One region of the Janthinobacterium salmonicoloratum genome, then DNA from elsewhere that is predicted to be linked to it. Evidence: predicted binding sites of a transcription regulator. Region 1 holds the regulator's gene; the other holds the start of a gene.

Region 1 (11,078 bases):
CTGGGCGCGGTTGTTGTCGCGCTGGGCAGCTTTTGGCTGCTCGAGGTGATGAACAAGAATAGCCTGGACATCACGGCCAGCAAGCATCTGGATGAGCCCGACTATTTCATCACCAATTTCAGCCTGGTGCGCATGGATTTGACGGGTAAGCCCAGCTATATCGTGTCGGGCACCAAGCTCACGCATTATCCGCTGGACGATTCGTCCGATATCGACCTGCCCTTCGTGCGCAAGCTCACGCCCGGCATGCCGCCGATGAACATGAATGCGGAACTGGCGCATATCGACCAGGACAATACCCGGCTGCAACTGCACCGCAAGGTCGTGATCGACCGCGTGGCCAGCCCGAAGGCGCAGAACCTGACGGTCAAGACGGAAGCGCTGACGGTGTTCCCGGACGAGGAAAGAATGGAAACGGACGTGCCTGTCGATATCCTGACGGGCGCCTCGCGCATCAATGGCATCGGCATGAAGGCCAATAACGCCACCGGCGTGGTGGAAGTGCAGAATGCGCTGCGCATGGTACTCCCGCCGAAACCGCGCCCGGCCGCTGCGGCAAAATGACAGAATGAAACAAGGAAACCATACTATGAAGAACATCTTGCTGTTGACACTATTCTCGACCGTTTGCTCGTTGGGCGTGATGGGCGTGGCGCATGCCGAGAAGGCCGATTCCGAGAAGGAGGCCGTCATCACTGCACGTAGCGGCCACGTCGATGACGTCAAGCAAGTGCGTACCTTGACGGGCGACGTCGTGCTGGTCAAGGGTACCCTGACCATGAAGGCGGGCCGGGCCCTGATCACGGAAGACCCGCAAGGCTACCAGTTCATTACCTTCTGGGCCGATCCCGGCAAGCTGGCCACCTTTCGTCAGAAGCGTGATGGCGCAGGCGACCTGTGGGTCGAAGGCGAAGCGGAGCGCGTGGAATACGACAACAAGACGGAAGTGGTGAAAATGTTTTCCAGGGCCAAGCTGACGCGCCTGGAAGGCACGAAAGTGACCGACGTGGCCAATGGCGCCTTCATCTCGTATGACAGCCGCAAGGAAGAGTTTGCGATGGAAAATTCCAACAGCGGCACCAGCACCCCGGATGGCGGCAGCGTGCGCATGGTGATCCAGCCGAAGACCAAGGCGCCAGCGGCGGAGAAAGCGCCGGCCACGCCTGCGCCAGGAAAGAAATAATGGACAATACACGTTGCGGCAGCACCCTGATCGTTCGCGGGCTGCAAAAAACCTATGGCAAGCGGCAAGTCGTGCATGATGTCTCGCTGCAAGTCGAATGCGGCGAAGTGGTGGGTTTGCTGGGCCCGAACGGCGCCGGCAAGACCACCTCGTTCTACATGATCGTCGGCCTGGTGCCGTCGGACGGCGGCAGCATCGATATCAGCGGTGTGGATATCTCCAGCCTGCCGATCCACCGCCGGGCGCAGATGGGCCTGTCCTACCTGCCGCAGGAAGCGTCCGTGTTCCGCAAGCTGACGGTGGAAGACAATATCCGCGCCGTGCTGGAAATCCAGACCGTCGAAGGCCGACCGCTGAAGAAAGCCGAGATCGAGGAGCGCCTGGATAAATTGCTGGCCGACTTGCAGATTGAAAAGCTGCGCGAGAACCAGGCGCTGTCCCTGTCGGGCGGCGAGCGCCGCCGCGTGGAAATCGCCCGCGCGCTGGCCACCGATCCCCGTTTCGTGCTGCTGGACGAACCGTTCGCCGGCGTCGATCCGATCGCCGTGATCGAGATCCAGCGCATCGTGCGCTTTTTGAAGGAGCGCAATATCGGCGTGCTGATCACCGATCATAATGTGCGCGAGACGCTGGGTATTTGCGACCGTGCCTACATCATCAACCAGGGCTCGGTACTGGCGTCGGGACGCCCCGACGACATCATCGCGAACGAGTCGGTACGCCGGGTCTATCTGGGCGAACACTTCCGCATGTGAGCCAATGAAACAATCATTGCAGCTGCGCACTTCGCAGCATCTGGCACTGACGCCGCAGTTGCAGCAATCGATACGCCTATTGCAATTGTCTACCCTGGAATTGCACCAGGAGCTAGAGCAATTGCTGACGGACAATCCCTTGCTCGAGCGTCTCGACGATCCGCTCGACCGTTCGCTGCGTCTGCTGTCCGACGGGGCCTTGAGTTCCACGGCCGCGCCGGCCGAAGCGCCGCCCCAGCCGCCAGGCCAGGAGGTGCCCGCAGCGCCGGCCGAAGCGGAAACCTTTGACGGCGAGGCGGGCGAGAGCCCGGCCGCCGCGGAGGGCGGCGACAGCGACTGGAGCGAGGCGAGCCGGGGCAAGGCGCCCGACGACGAAGATTCGCGCCCGCAACTCGAAGCCCACCACTGCACCCTGCGCGAGCACCTGATGGAGCAGATGCGCGTGACGGTGCTCGAATTGCGTGACCGCGCGCTGGTCGAGCTGATCATCGACGCGCTCGACGATAATGGCTACCTGGAAGAGTCGCTCGACGACATCCTGGCGCGCCTACCGGAAGAGCTGGAAATCGATGCCGACGAGATGCGCACGGCCTTGTCGCTGCTGCAAAGTTTCGATCCGCCCGGCGTGGGCGCGCGCAATGCGTCCGAATGCCTGGCCCTGCAAATCAAGCGCTTGCCGCATATCGCCATGGTGACGCGGCGCATGGCCCTCGTCATCGTGGAAAAGCACCTGGCCTGGTTTGCCCAGCGCGATTTCAACAAGCTGAAAAAAGCCCTCGATTGCGACGATGAAGACTTGCGCGAGGCGCAGACGGTGATTCGCCAGTGCAATCCGCATCCGGGTGCCGTGTTCGCTTCGGACGTGTCCGATTACGTGGTGCCCGACGTCGTCGTCAAGCGCGCGCGCAATGGCTGGCAAGTCACCCTGAACAACGATGTCATGCCGCGCCTGCGCGTCAACGCCATGTACGCCAACCTGCTCAAGCAGGGCAAGGGCGAGGGCGCCATGGGCGCGCAGTTGCAGGAAGCCAAGTGGCTGATCAAAAATATGCGCCAGCGTTTCGACACGATTCTGCGCGTGGCGCAGGCGATAGTAGAAAGACAAAAGAACTTTTTCTCGCATGGGGCCGTTGCCATGCGCCCCCTTGTGCTCCGTGAAATAGCTGATACACTGGGTTTACACGAGAGTACTATCTCGCGGGTAACAACTCAAAAGTACATGCTGACCCCGCACGGCATGTTCGAGTTGAAATATTTTTTTGGTAGCCACGTCGCCACCGAAGCGGGGGGCGAAGCGTCATCGACGGCGATACGGGCATTGATCGTGCAACTGACAGGAGCAGAAGACCCTAAAAATCCTTTATCCGACAGTAAGATTGCGGACATGCTGGGGGAACAAGGCATGGTGATTGCGCGACGTACTGTTGCCAAGTACCGGGAAGCGTTGAAAATTCCGCCAGTGAGTCTGCGTAAGTGTTTGTAAGTTTTTTTCGGTTCCTCTGCGGGCCGGATACGATGGACCGCACGAACCCGATCATCTTTAGGAGTGTGTATGAATCTCACCATCAGCGGACATCATCTCGAAGTGACACCAGCCATCCGTGAATACGTACAAACGAAGCTGGAGCGCGTGAAACGGCATTTTGATCAAGTCATCGATATCGCCGTGATTCTGACCGTGGATAACCTCAAAGAGAAAGAAAAACGTCAAAAGGCCGAAGTCAACCTGCGTCTGAGTGGAAAAACTGTCTATGTGGAAAGCCTGGCGCAAGACTTGTATGCCGCAATTGATAGCCTGATCGACAAGCTCGATAGGCAAGTGATGAAGTACAAAACCAAAGTGCAAGGGCACGGTAAAGAGGCGATCAAGCATCTGCCAGACAATTCGGACGAAGAATTCGCCGCCGCCTAAGAACACCAAAAAACCTACTGCGCGTCGCGATTTGCGGCCTCCGATGCTCACTGTGCATACGCACAGCTCCGCTTCTCAGCCACAACTCACATCTGCTCGCTACGGTTTTTCCACGTGTTCTACGGCCTGCGACTTTGAACCGGTTGTGATCAACTAAGGGCGCTCACTGCGCCCTTTTTTGCGCCTGCCGCCTTTGTCGGGCAGCACAATGGGAACGCAATGTTCCCCGCGCAGGCGCTAGAATGTTTGCACTTTCACTTCTTTCCTGCCTGCCATGAGCGACTTCGTCGAGACCTCCATCCGCAACCGCACCGGGCACATCGTGCTCGACCGTCCGAAAGCCTTGAATTCCCTGTCGCTGGAGATGGTGCGCGCCCTGAGCGCGGCCCTGCTGGCCTGGCGCGACGATCCGCAGGTGGACGCCGTCGTGATCCGCTCCAGCAGTGAAAAAGCCCTGTGCGCCGGCGGCGACATCCGCTTCTTTTACGATGCGGGCCTGGCCACGCCGCAAGGCGGCAGCGCCTTGCTGGAAGATTTCTTTACGGAAGAATATGCGCTCAACCATGTAATTCATTTCTATCCGAAACCGTATATTGCCGTGATGGATGGCGTGGTGATGGGCGGCGGCATGGGTGTGGCCCAAGCCGGGCCTGGCAACCGTCTGCGCATCGTCACGGGCCGCACGCGCATGGCCATGCCGGAAGTCAATATCGGCCTGTTTCCCGACGTGGGCGGCAGTTACTTCCTGTCCCGCCTGGCCGGTCAGCTGGGCCTATACCTGGGCTTGACGGGCTTGACGATCAACGCGGCCGATGCCCTGTACACGGGACTGGCCGATGTCTACCTGCCCGAGGCGCAGATGGGGGCGCTGCTGGCCCTGTTCGAATCGACGCCGGGCGAGGCCTTACCGGTGGCCATCAAGGCGCTGGCGGCACCGTTTCAGGCCGAGGCGGGCGTATCTGCCCTGGCCACGGCGCGCGCGGCGCTGGACCGCCATTTCGGCGCCGGGTCCGTGGCCGCCATCATGGCCTCGCTGGCGCAGGACGACAGCCCGTTCGCCGGCAAGGCCCTGGCGGCCATGCGCCTGCGTTCGCCGCTGATGATGTCGGTGACCCTGGAATTGCTGCAGCGGGGCGCCCACCTGGGCGTGGCCGATTGCCTGCGCATGGAGCGCAGCGTGGTGCGCCACAACTTCGAACATGGCGAAGTGCTCGAAGGCGTGCGCGCGCTGGTGGTCGACAAGGACAATGCGCCGCGCTGGAACCCTGCCAGCCTGGACGAGGTCGACGCGACCATGGTGGCGGGCTTCTTTGCCCCCGTCTGGCCGGCGCAAGCGCATCCGCTACGCCACCTGGATTAACTAGGAGCGCTCGCGGTGGCGTAGTACGACCCGTTCATTCGGGCCGAAGTATTGCGCCAGCCGTTCCGCCATGTACACGGAGCGGTGCTGGCCACCCGTGCAACCCAGGGCCACCGTCAGGTAGCTGCGGTTATCGGACTTGAATGACGGCAACCATTTTTCGATGAAGGCGCGGATGTCGGCCAGCAGTTCCAGCGCGCTCGGCTGCGCATCGAGGAAGGCGATCACGGGCGCGTCGCGGCCGTCGAGGGGGCGCAGCGCCAGGTCGTAATAGGGATTCGGCAAGGCCCGCACGTCGAAGACGAAATCGGCGTCCAGCGGCACGCCCAGCTTGAAGGCGAACGATTCGAAGAACAGGGTCAGCGGCGCGCGTTCGGAGGCGACGATATCCTTGATCCACGCGCGCAATTTATTGGCGCTCAGTTCCGACGTGTCGATCACATGGCCCAGTTGCTCGATGGCCGACAGGCGTTCGCGTTCTTCCGAAATGCATTCGATCAGGGTGCGGCGACTGGCCGGATTCTGGTTCGGACGCAATTCATGCGACAGCGGATGGCTGCGCCGCGTTTCCGAGAAGCGCGCCACCAGCGAATGCGTGGTGGCCGTCAAAAACATGACCTTGACGTCGTGCCCCTGGTCGCGCAACAGGGCCACATTGTGCGGCAGGCTGGTCAGCGACTCGGCGCTGCGCGCATCGACGGCGACGGCCAGTTGCGGCGTCCCTTCGTCGAGCAGGGTTTGCACCAGGCTGGGCAGCAAGGCCGGTGGCAGGTTGTCGACACAATAGTAGCCGGTATCTTCCAGCACATTGAGCGCGACGGATTTACCGGAGCCGGATATTCCGGTGATAAGGACGATATGCATACGTCGATCATACAATAAAGATCGGCGCTGCGCTCCCGAGGCAATGATCTTTACAAATTATTGCAATTTTGACTGTAGTGTTGGTTAAACAAAATCATCTCAGTAGGAACCTGTTCTGCCATTCAATTAGTCACCGCTCATTGCCAATCTCTGCCGCTCCATGAACTCCTGCAAGGTATCGATGCCGCGCAACTGCAGAATCGTGTTGCGCACGGCCGCTTCCAGCAGCACGGCGATGTTGCGGCCGGCGGCGACGGGGATGACGACCTTGCGCACGGGTAAGCCCAGCACGTCTTCCGTGGGGAACAGGAAAGGCAGGCGCTCGACTTCTTCTTCCAGCGCGTTGCGGCGCACCAGGTGCACGATCAGTTTCAAACGCATCTTGCGGCGCACGGCTGTTTCGCCAAAGATGGCCTTGATGTCGAGCAAGCCCAAGCCCCGCACTTCCAGCAGGTTTTGCAGCAGGGGCGGGCAGCGGCCTTCGATCATGTTGGGCGCGATGCGCGAGAATTCGACGGCGTCGTCGGCCACCAGGCCGTGGCTGCGCGAGATCAGCTCCAGGCCCAGCTCGCTCTTGCCCAGGCCCGAATCTCCCGTGATCAGCACGCCCACGCCCAGCACGTCCATGAATACGCCATGCATGATGATGCGCTGCGCCAGTTTTTTCGACAGGTACACGCGCAGGAAGTCGATCACTTGCGCGGCCGGCAGCGGGGTCGAGAACAGGGGGATGTTTTGTTCGTCGCAGATGGCGAGGATGTCAGGCGGCGTTTCCAGCCCTTGCGCGATGATCAGCGCGGGCGGACCGCCGGCGATCAGCTCACCGATCACGTGGGTGCGCGTGTTGACCTTCAGGCGCTGATAGTAATTGATTTCCTGGTGACCAAAGACCTGGATGCGGCCCGGATGGATCAGGTTCAAGTGGCCCACCTGGTCGGCGGCCGACGAGACGTCGCCCGAGATCAGGCGCTCGCCGCCGGGGAAGCCGGCGAACCAGCCCAGTTGCAGACTTTCACGATTATCGTCGTACAGGCGTTGTATCGTCAGCGGCGTTTGCAACATGGCAGTCTTCTTCAGGAGTGGAGGAATACCTGAAGTTTAACCCGCCGCTTGCAGACTGGGTTGCCAATTGACGATGCGCGAATGCACGGATTTCGGTTCCGGATCCGTGGCCAGCGCCGTGCGGAAGGCATCGTCGGAAAACATTTCGGCGATTTCCGACAGGATTTCCAGATGTTGCTGCGTGACATGATCGGGAATCAGCAGGAAAAACAGCAGATTGACGGGCTTGCCATCAGGCGACTCGAACGGAATCGGTTCGGCCAGGCGCACGAAGGCGCCCAGCGGCGCTTTCAAGGTTTTGCTGCCCTTGACTCTGCCATGCGGCACGGCCACGCCATGGCCCAGACCAGTCGAGCCCAGGCGTTCGCGGGCAAACAGATTGTCCGAGACGGTGGAGCGGGCGATGCCGTAATTGTTTTCGAAGATCAGGCCGGCTTGCTCGAAGGCGCGCTTTTTACTGGAGACTTCCAGGTCCAGCAGGACGTTTTCGAGGGATAGTATTTTGCTAAGATTAGTCATGACACTCAATGAAATGGTGCAATGCGCAGAGGGCTTGCGAGCCGAATTATAGGCCTGTTTCAGCGGCCTGTAACGCCAATTCTCAACAGTATACGCCCGCTGCGGGCGCGGTGGGCGCTACAGTCCGTCTCGCCATCATTTTAGCAAAAAAATAACGCCAGGGTGTATCGGCTATTTCTTGATTAAAAACACGCGGCGCGCCGGTTTTTCCGCCGCCGAATGCCGATTTTCCGATTTTTCAGCGTCTTTAAGATGCTCTGCGGCACTACTGCAACGTTGTTTTAAAACACAGCCAATATTCCTGTTGGCATGGTTTTGTGATGTTGCCTGGACTTACTGGCGCGCATTGCGCAGATTGCCCGGCATCACCCCGGTGCTGAAGTTGCTGCGCCACGGATTGATATCGAGGCCGCCACGGCGCGTATAGCGTGCATACACGGACAGTTTTTGCGGCTTGCACTGGCGCAAGATATCGACAAAGATGCGCTCCACGCATTGCTCATGGAATTCATTGTGCTCGCGGAAACCGATCAGGTAGCGCAACAGGCTTTCCTGGTCGATCTGCGGTCCCGCATACGTGATCTGCACGCTGCCCCAGTCGGGCTGGCCCGTCACCAGGCAATTCGACTTGAGCAGGTGCGAAACGAGTTTTTCTTCCACCGGTGCTTCATCCAGCGCCGCCTTCAAGAGCAGCGGCGAGGGCGTGTATTGCGTGATTTCCAGGTCCAGGCGGTCGAGCAGCACGCCGTCGAATTCGCCCATTTTCAGCTTGCCGAAATCTTCCTGCAAGGTCAGTTCCACTTGCACGGGCGCGCCGAAACCGTTCGACAAATCCTGCTTGAGCAGGGCCAGCAGCGCATCCGGGCTGTCCAGTTTGGTCTGGTTGAACGAGTTCAGGTACAGCTTGAACGATTTCGATTCGATGATGTTGGGCGAATCGGCCGGGGCGCTGACCTTGGCGATGGCCACCTGCGGCTTGCCGCGCTGGTTCAGCCACGACAGTTCGTAGGCATTCCAGATATCGAGGCCGAAGAACGGTAAGGTGCCGTGCAATTCCAGCTCGTCGCGCTTGCCTTGGCGCGGAATCGGAAACAGCAATTCCGGCGCGTAATCGGTGCGGTAGGCGGAGCTTTTGCCCAGGGGAGATTGTTCGGCGAGATCGTTGGTGGTGGTCATGGTGGCGTGGCTACAAATTCTGTGAAGGGTGAATGGTAGCTTATTTCAACCCAACGGCAAGGACCGGGGTCAGACCCGACGGGTCTGACCCCAGCATTTGCAGTTGGGTTACTGCGCCATTTACCCCAAGAATAATTTATACACAGGATTGCTGCTTTCATCCCAGTAACGGTAGCCCAGGGTATCGAGGAAGCGGGCAAATTCTCCCATCTCGTCGGGTGGCACTTGCAGGCCGATCAGGATACGGCCCACGTCGCCGCCCTGGCTGCGGTAATGGCACAGGGAAATATTCCAGTTCGGCGCCATGCTGTCGAGGAAGCGCATCAGCGCACCGGGGCGCTCGGGGAATTCAAAGCGGTACAGCAGCTCGTCCTGGGCCAGCCGGCTCTTGCCGCCCACCAGGTGGCGGATGTGCGACTTGGCCAGCTCGTCGTGGGTCAGGTCCAGGGTCTTGAATTCATGCTCTTCGAATTTCTTCGCCAGTACGCTCGACTCATGCCGGTCGGCAATCTGGATGCCGACGAATACGTGCGCGGCTTTTTCATCGCTGATGCGGTAGTTAAATTCCGTCACGTTGCGCGCGCCGATGAGCGAGCAGAAGCGCTTGAAGCTGCCCCGCTGTTCGCGCATGGTGACGGCAAACACGGCTTCGCGGAATTCACCCAGTTCCGCCCGTTCCGCGACGAAGCGCAGGCGGTCGAAATTCATGTTCGCGCCGCTGGCGATGGTGATCAGGGTTTCATTGTTGACGGGATGCTTGGTCAGGCTGGCCCGTTCCACATAGGCCTTGGCGCCTGCGATGGCCAGCGCGCCGGACGGCTCCAAGATGGAACGCGTATCCGTAAACACATCCTTGATGGCGGCGCAGATGGCGTCCGTGTCGACGGTGATGATTTCATCGACATACGCCTGCACGAGGCGGAAGGTTTCCTCGCCGGCCAGGCGCACGGCCGTGCCGTCGGCGAACAGTCCCACATCGTTCAGGGTCACGCGCTCTCCCGCTTTCAGCGAACGGGCCATGGCATTCGAATCGACGCTTTGCACGCCGATGATCTTGATGTCGGGGCGAATCTGTTTCACATAGGCGGCAATGCCGGCGATCAAGCCACCGCCGCCGATGGGGGCGAAGATGGCGTGGATGGGGCCGGCGTGCTGGCGCAGGATTTCCATGCCGATCGTACCCTGGCCGGCGATCACGTCCGGGTCATCGAACGGGTGCACGAAGGTCAGCTTCTGTTCCTTTTCCAGGGTCAGCGCATGGTTGTAGGCATCGGTATACGACTCGCCGTGCAGCACCACTTCCACGTTGACGCCGCCGCGTCCCTTGACCGCCTCGACTTTCACCAGCGGCGTGGTGGTTGGCATGACGATGACTGCGCGGCAACCCATGCGCGCGGCCGACAGGGCCACGCCCTGGGCATGGTTGCCGGCCGAGGCGCAAATCACGCCGCGCTTGCGGTCCGCTTCGCTGAGCTTGGACATCTTGTTGTAGGCGCCACGAATCTTGAAGCTGAACACGCTTTGCATGTCTTCGCGCTTGAAGTAAATCTGGTTGTTCAGGCGCTGCGACAGGGCAGGGGCCAGTTCCAGCGGCGTTTCGGTAGCGACGTCATAGACGCGGGCGGTCAGGATTTTCTTGAGGTAGTCGATGTTCATAATCTGCAAGCAAGTGATTCTGGGCCAGAAAGGGTCTGGAGCGTGTCGGGCGATAGCGGCGGCACCGCGGCGGATAGCCTGGCGACAATAATGCTCTGTGGAACTGCGGGCGGGTATGCCTTTGCCGGTCGGCGCGGATTGTGCGGCGCCCAGGCTGCTCTTCATTATAATGGAGAGCCTTACTGCATCGCGAAGTGTTCCATGATCGAATCCGCAATCGCCTGGCTGCTGCAACTGATCGCAGCGCCGGAAGTCGGGCTGACATCGGTCTTTCTGATCAGCTTTATTTCCGCCACCTTGTTGCCGCTCGGCTCGGAACCGGCCGTCTTTGCCGTCATCAAGGCCAATCCCGCGCTGTTCTGGGCCGCCATCGGCGTCGCCACCCTGGGCAATACCCTGGGCGGTGTCGTCGACTACTGGCTCGGCTACCGGGCCAAGCAGGCGTTCGCCAAGGAGCGCGACACGCGCTGGTTCCGCTGGCTGGCCCGCTATGGCGCCAAGACCATGTTGCTGGCCTGGCTGCCCATCGTGGGTGACCCGCTGTGCACCCTGGCCGGCTGGCTCAAGCTGCCGTTCTGGCCCAGCGTGGCC
Region 2 (6,340 bases), on a different contig from region 1:
CCGACAGGGTCCACACAAATAGCTTGAACCACAGCGGGTTGTAGCCGAGGAACATCAAGCGCGCCTCACTGTCGCGCACGCCCTGCAGCACCCTGCCCAGTTTCGAGCGCACGATGGCGCGCGCGCCGATCAAGGCCGCCAGCAGGAAGGCCAGGGTCAGCAGGAACAGCACGGCCCGGGTGGCCGGTGCCGTGATGCTATGGCCGAGGATAGTCTTGAAATCCGTGAAACCGTTGTTGCCGCCAAAGCCGGTGTCATTACGGAAGAACAAGAGCATGAAGGCATAGGTCATCGCTTGCGTGATAATGGAAAAATACACGCCCTTGATGCGCGAGCGAAAGGCAAAGTAACCGAACACAAAGGCGAGTAAGCCCGGCACCAGCACGACGAGAGCCATGCAATACCAGAAATGTTCCGTGAAGGCCCAGTACCACGGGTAGGTTTTCCAGTCGAGAAAAACCATGAAGTCGGGCAAGCTGCTGTGGTACTGGCCCTGGTCGCCGATGGCGCGCATCAAGTACATGCCGTGCGCATACGCACCCAGGGCAAAAAACACGCCGTGGCCCAGGGACAATATGCCCGTGTAGCCCCAAACGAGGTCCAGCGCCAGCGCGGCCAGCGCGTAGCACATGAACTTGCCCACCAGCGCCACCGTGTAGGCGGACACGTGCAGCGCATGCCCCTCAGCAAACGCCAGATTGAAAAGCGGCAACAGCGCCGCCAGCACCGTGCATGCGGCAATCGCCAGCCAGACGGGCCGCGTGAACAGACCCTGTTTGGATTGATAGGAGGTAGTCATTCGACGCTGCGTCCCTTCATGGCAAACAGGCCCTGCGGCCGGCGCTGGATGAAAATGATGATGAACACGAGAATGGCGATCTTCGCCAGCACGGCGCCCGCCACCGGTTCGAGGAATTTGTTCACTTCGCCCAGGCCCAGCGCGGCGATCACGGTGCCGGCCAGCTGGCCCACGCCACCGAGTACCACCACCATGAAGGAATCGACGATGTAGCTTTGGCCCAGGTCCGGCCCCACATTGCCCAGCTGCGACAGGGCCACGCCGCCCAGCCCGGCGATGCCGGAACCGAGGCCGAAGGTCAGCATGTCGACCTTGCCCGTGGCCACGCCCACGCAATCGGCCATGCGGCGGTTTTGCGTGACGGCCCGCACGAACAGACCCAGGCGCGTCTTGTTCAAAATTAACCACACGGCCACGACGACGACGATGGCAAAGGCAATGATGGCCAGGCGGTTGTACGGCAGCACGAGGCCGCCCAGTACGGTCACGCCGCCCGACATCCAGGCCGGATTGGCCACTTCCACGTTTTGCGCGCCGAAGATCGTACGCACCGCCTGCATGAGGATCAGGCTGATGCCCCAGGTAGCCAGCAGGGTTTCCAGCGGCCGGCCATACAGCCAGCGGATCACGGTGCGTTCCAGCGCCACGCCCACCAGTCCGGCAACAAGAAAGGCGGCCGGTAGCGCGGCCAGCAGGTAGGCATCCTGCATGCCGGGCAGGTAGCTGCGGAAAAACAGCTGGCACAGATACGTCGTGTAGGCGCCTATCATCAGCAATTCGCCGTGCGCCATATTGATGATGCCCATCAAGCCGAAGGTGATGGCCAGCCCCAGCGCGGCCAGCAACAGCACGCTGCCCAGGGAAATGCCGTAGAACACATTGCCGGCAAATTCCATGCGCGCCACTCTGCCCTTGATCTGGCGCATGGTCTCGATGGCGGCCAGTTGCACGGCTTCATCGGGCTCGCCTTCCTTTTCCAGCATGGCTTGCAGCACGGGCAGCAGGCGCGCATCGCTGCTGCCGGCCAGCGCCTGCACGGCGGCCTTGCGCGTGGCTGCATCGGGCGCATGCAGGTTGGCGCTGGCGATCAACACCTGCAATATCTGCTGGATGTCGGCATCACGCTCCTGCGCCAGCGCCTTGCGGATCAAAGGGATTTGCGCGGGATCGACGGATTGCTGCAGCGCCTGCGCAGCGGCCAGGCGCGTGGCCCGCTCGGGCGCCAGCAGTTTCAACCCCGACAAGGCGCCCGCCACGGCCGAGCGCAAGCGGTTGTTGACCATCACGCCATCGATGCCGTCCGGCAGCGGCACGCTCTTGCCGCTTGCCGGATCGTAAGCCTGTTCGCCGTCGACGATGTAGACCTGGCCGTCGGGAGTCGCGTATAACGCGTCGTCCTGCAAGGCTTGCAGCACGCGGGCGGCCTCGGGCGTGGCCAGGGCGGCGATCTGCGCGACGGCGGCGACCCTTGTATCGGGGTCGTCGCCGGATAGCGGTTTCAGCAGCTCAGGAGGGATGGTAGCCTGCGCCATGGATGACAGGCACAGGCAGGCGAAGACCAGCAGCGATGTGAATAGCCTCATTGATATCCCGGAAAAGCGTTGATGGTCAGCACCACCGGACGCATGCCCGATGGCGCCAGCGTTGCTTTTACAGCTTTTGCTTGCCCTCATTGCCCTTGATAAACGGGCTCCATGGCTGGGCGCGGATCGGTTCCTTGGTTTTCCACACGACATTGAATTGCCCATCCGCCTTGATCTCGCCGATCATCACGGGCTTGTGCAAGTGGTGATTCGTCGGGTCCATGGTCAGGGTAAAGCCGGACGGCGCCTTGACGCTCTGGCCGGCCATGGCGGCGATCACCTTGTCCGTGTCCGTCGATTTCGCCTTTTCCACGGCTTGCGCCCACATGTGGATGCCGACATAGGTCGCTTCCATCGGGTCGTTCGTCACGACCGAACCCGCGTTCGGCAACTTTTGCGCCACGGCATACGTTTTCCACTGCTTGATGAAGGCCGTGTTGACGGGATTCTTGACGGATTCAAAATAATTCCACGCCGCCAGATGACCGAGCAAGGGCTTGGTATCGATGCCGCGCAGCTCTTCCTCGCCCACGGAAAACGCGACGACGGGCACATCCGTGGCTTTCAAGCCCGCATTGCCTAGTTCCTTGTAGAACGGCACGTTGGAATCGCCATTGATGGTGGAAATGACGGCCGTCTTGCCGCCGGTGGAAAACTTCTTGATGTTGGCGACGATGGTTTGATAATCGGCATGGCCGAACGGCGTGTAGACCTCGCTGATATCGCTATCCTTGACGCCTTTGCTTTTCAGGAAGGCGCGCAGTATCTTGTTGGTGGTGCGCGGATACACGTAATCCGTGCCCAGCAGCACGAAGCGCTTGGCCCCGCCGCCATCCTTGCTCATCAGGTATTCCACGGCGGGTATCGCCTGCTGGTTCGGCGCGGCGCCCGTATAAAACACATTCTTTTCCAGCTCCTCGCCCTCGTATTGCACCGGGTAAAACAGCAGGCTGTTGAGTTCCTTGAACACCGGCAAAACCGACTTGCGCGACACGGACGTCCAGCAGCCAAACACGACGGCAACCTTGTCCTGCGCCACCAGCTGGCGCGCTTTTTCCGCGAACAAAGGCCAGTTCGACGCGGGATCGACGACGACGGCTTCCAGCTTCTTGCCCAGTACGCCGCCCTTGGCATTGATCTCGGCGATCGTCATCAGCGCCACGTCTTTCAGCGACGTTTCGGAAATGGCCATGGTGCCCGACAGGGAGTGCAAAATGCCCACCTTGATCGTGTCGGCGGCCAAGGCTGCCTGCATGTAAGTGGACGTGGCCAGGGCCAGTGCGCCGGCGGCGGCCGCTTTCAGGATGATACGTCGTGACATGGGGACTCCTGTGATGGGTTCGTGGGGGTCGAGCTGGGCATACGATGTTGTTAAAGCAGAATGCATGCCAGCGCCAGCAGGCGTCCGCCATGGTGCACGCGGCCAGCGCCGCACGAAAAAAAACCTGGCTGCACAAGGACTGTGCAGCCAGGTTTCAAATTGCCGTAAAACGGTGCGCCGAAGAAGTTAATCCATACGAATCAATCCTTGCGCGGCGCTCCGCGCAGGCGGCGCCAGCCCTTGCGGCCCAGCGGGAACAGCAGCACGAAAGCGATCAGCCACGGCAGGATGTACGCCATGGCCGTGATGGCGTTGGCCACGCCTTCCGACAGGTTTTCCGTGAAATTGCCCAGCGCGCGCTTGACGGGCCGCCAGAACGATTGCCTGCCTTCGGCGCTGATGACCACGTTCAGCAAGTCCGTATCGATGCGCTGCATCAACAGCGCATTGGCCGCTGTCGCCTGCTCCAGTTCCACTTGGACGGTCGCCAGCTCCTTGGTCACCTTGATCAGGGCGTCGACGTTCGTGCCTGAGCGCTTTTCCAGGTCCTGTAGCTGGGCTTGGTATTGCTTGAGCATTTCCAGGCGTTTCTTGCTGTCGAGCACAGGACGGCCCAGGTCTTCCACCTTGGTGCCCTGGCTGGTAACGTCGCCTCCGGCCGCGACCAGCGCGACGAGTTTCTTGATGCCGGCCGGTTTGGCGCGCATGCTGATGCGCGCATGCACGTAGCGGCCGCCGTCGACGCTGGAATCGAGCAGCAAACAGCCGTTTTCCGTATCGGCCTTGCAGGCAGCGACCACTTTTTCATACAGCGGCCGCACTTGCGCCTCGTGCGTATCAACGCTGACATTATGTTCATAGGCAAGGAATTCGCTGCCCTTTTCCTTGCCATCGAGGCGCGCGGCGCTCGATTGCCCGCCGCTCTCGCCCTTGCCGCCGCAACCGGCCAGCAGCAACAGGCCCATCAGACCAATATAGATTTTTTTCATGATTTCTTTCTTTGGATTATTTGCTAAGCGGAAGCATCTCGACATCGGGCAGATGCGCCGCCACGTCCTGCACGGTCGCATAGCCGGTCAGCGCAGCCAGCACCTGCGGCAATGGCGCCGGCCAGATTTCAGGCAAGTCACGCTCCTCGGGCGCCAGCACGGGAAAGGCCAGTTGCTCACGCGGCGGCGTGAAGGCGGCCGCGACGCCGGGCTTGTTGCCGCGCGCATCGATGCGGTACCAGCCAAACTCTTGCAGATACACGGCGTTCAAGCCATGCAGGCAAAATGGCGGCCCCACTTCGCCGACAGCCAGGCGCTGATAGCACAGGCCGGCAGGAATGCCGTTGGCGCGCAGCAGCGCGGCCAGCAAATGGCTCTTCGCATAGCAATAGCCCGTGCCATGCTGCAAGACGTCGGAAGCGCGGCAGGTAACGGGATTGCGCTGGTAATCCCAGCTGTGGGCGACCTCGTCGCGCACGAAGGCAAAGCAGCGGGCCGCGATGGCGGCGTCGCCCACCGCGCCTGCCGCCAGCTCGGCCGCCCTGGCGCGCACGGCCGGATGGTCGCTGTCGATATACAGGCTGCTGGCTAGATAGGGGGAAAAGTCGGTAGACATGGCATAAAGGCAATGCGAAAAGATAATGCGCGATTTTAGTCGAAGCGGCACACAATCGAGCGTTTCCTTGCGCAGGAACAAAGAAAATCCACGCTGCAAGCTCGTTGCGCGGGGGCCGGCGACTTTGGCGGCAGCCCGGTAGCTGGTATCATGCGGGCAAACGCCTGCCGGCCCCATTGGGCCGGCGCATGCAACACCTTGCGAAGCGGTTCCGCGCCGCCGACGCCTCCCCTACAGATCAGAGAAGCGAGTTCCTATGAGCACACCATCGTCCCACCCATCGTTCTGGCGCAGAGTCCCGCTGGCTTTCGGCGCCTTCTTCAGCACCCTGTCGAACGCCGCCTATGCGGCCCGCGTGGAAAAACTGTCCTTGCCCGAGGCTGCGCCCGTCGCTCCCGTGGCGCCTGCTCCGGCGCCCGCTCCCGTGCCGACGCCGGCCGCCGCCCCCGTCATTTTGAAAGAAGCCACACCGGACGCGGCCCTGCAATTGCTGGCCCTGCTGCAGCGCGAAGCGCGATTGATCGACTTCACCCAGGAAAACCTGGGCAGCCATGCCGATGCCGACATCGGCGCGGCCGCCCGCGTGGTGCACGAAGGCTGCGCCAAGGTCATGCGCGAATACTTCACCATCGAAGCCGTGCGCCAGGAAGCCGAGGGCAGCCGCATCGTGCTGCAGGAAGGCTTTGACAGCGCCCAGGTACGCCTGACGGGCAACGTCGTCGGCTCGGCGCCGTTCACGGGCACCCTCAGCCACCGCGGCTGGCGCGCCTCCAGCGTGCGCCTGCCGAAACTGAGCGAGCAGCACGACGCCGCCATCCTGGCACCGGCCGAGGTGGAACTATGAGCGACGCGATCAACTCAAGCCCGCGCTACGCCATCGGCATCGACCTGGGCACCACCCACAGCGCCCTGTCGTATGTGAACCTGGTCGAAAGCGATGGCGAAAAGTCCAGCCACGGCGTACTGAAAGTGCCGCAACTGTCGGCGCCGGGCACGGTAGAAGAATTGTCGCTGCTACCATCGTTCGTGTAT

Evidence for each region. The regulator sigma-54, encoded in region 1, starts transcription at its own class of promoters, with help from an activator protein. The targets are predictions, from matches to a motif close to TGGCANGNAANCTGCTTT.
Region 2: urtA (urea ABC transporter substrate-binding protein) is a predicted target of sigma-54. The motif match lies at 3,756-3,773, and genes of this name have one in related genera.

What each region holds. Positions count from the first base shown of each region.
Region 1 is NZ_JBNYXV010000002.1:185,202-196,279, reverse strand. Features, by position in the region: gene lptC (LPS export ABC transporter periplasmic protein LptC) at 1-564, shown strand, start outside; gene lptA (lipopolysaccharide transport periplasmic protein LptA) at 590-1,183, shown strand; gene lptB (LPS export ABC transporter ATP-binding protein) at 1,183-1,938, shown strand; gene ACQ4WY_RS14035 (RNA polymerase factor sigma-54) at 1,943-3,421, shown strand; gene hpf (ribosome hibernation-promoting factor, HPF/YfiA family) at 3,491-3,850, shown strand; gene ACQ4WY_RS14025 (enoyl-CoA hydratase/isomerase family protein) at 4,125-5,210, shown strand; gene rapZ (RNase adapter RapZ) at 5,211-6,074, opposite strand; gene hprK (HPr(Ser) kinase/phosphatase) at 6,201-7,136, opposite strand; gene ACQ4WY_RS14010 (PTS sugar transporter subunit IIA) at 7,173-7,655, opposite strand; gene queF (NADPH-dependent 7-cyano-7-deazaguanine reductase QueF) at 7,989-8,831, opposite strand; gene ilvA (threonine ammonia-lyase, biosynthetic) at 8,952-10,487, opposite strand; gene ACQ4WY_RS13995 (YqaA family protein) at 10,689-11,078, shown strand, end outside.
Region 2 is NZ_JBNYXV010000001.1:1,066,906-1,073,245, forward strand. Features, by position in the region: gene urtC (urea ABC transporter permease subunit UrtC) at 1-799, opposite strand, end outside; gene urtB (urea ABC transporter permease subunit UrtB) at 796-2,382, opposite strand; gene urtA (urea ABC transporter substrate-binding protein) at 2,450-3,703, opposite strand; gene ACQ4WY_RS04900 (DUF4349 domain-containing protein) at 3,904-4,692, opposite strand; gene ACQ4WY_RS04905 (transglutaminase-like domain-containing protein) at 4,709-5,308, opposite strand; gene ACQ4WY_RS04910 (DUF2760 domain-containing protein) at 5,565-6,152, shown strand; gene ACQ4WY_RS04915 (Hsp70 family protein) at 6,149-6,340, shown strand, end outside.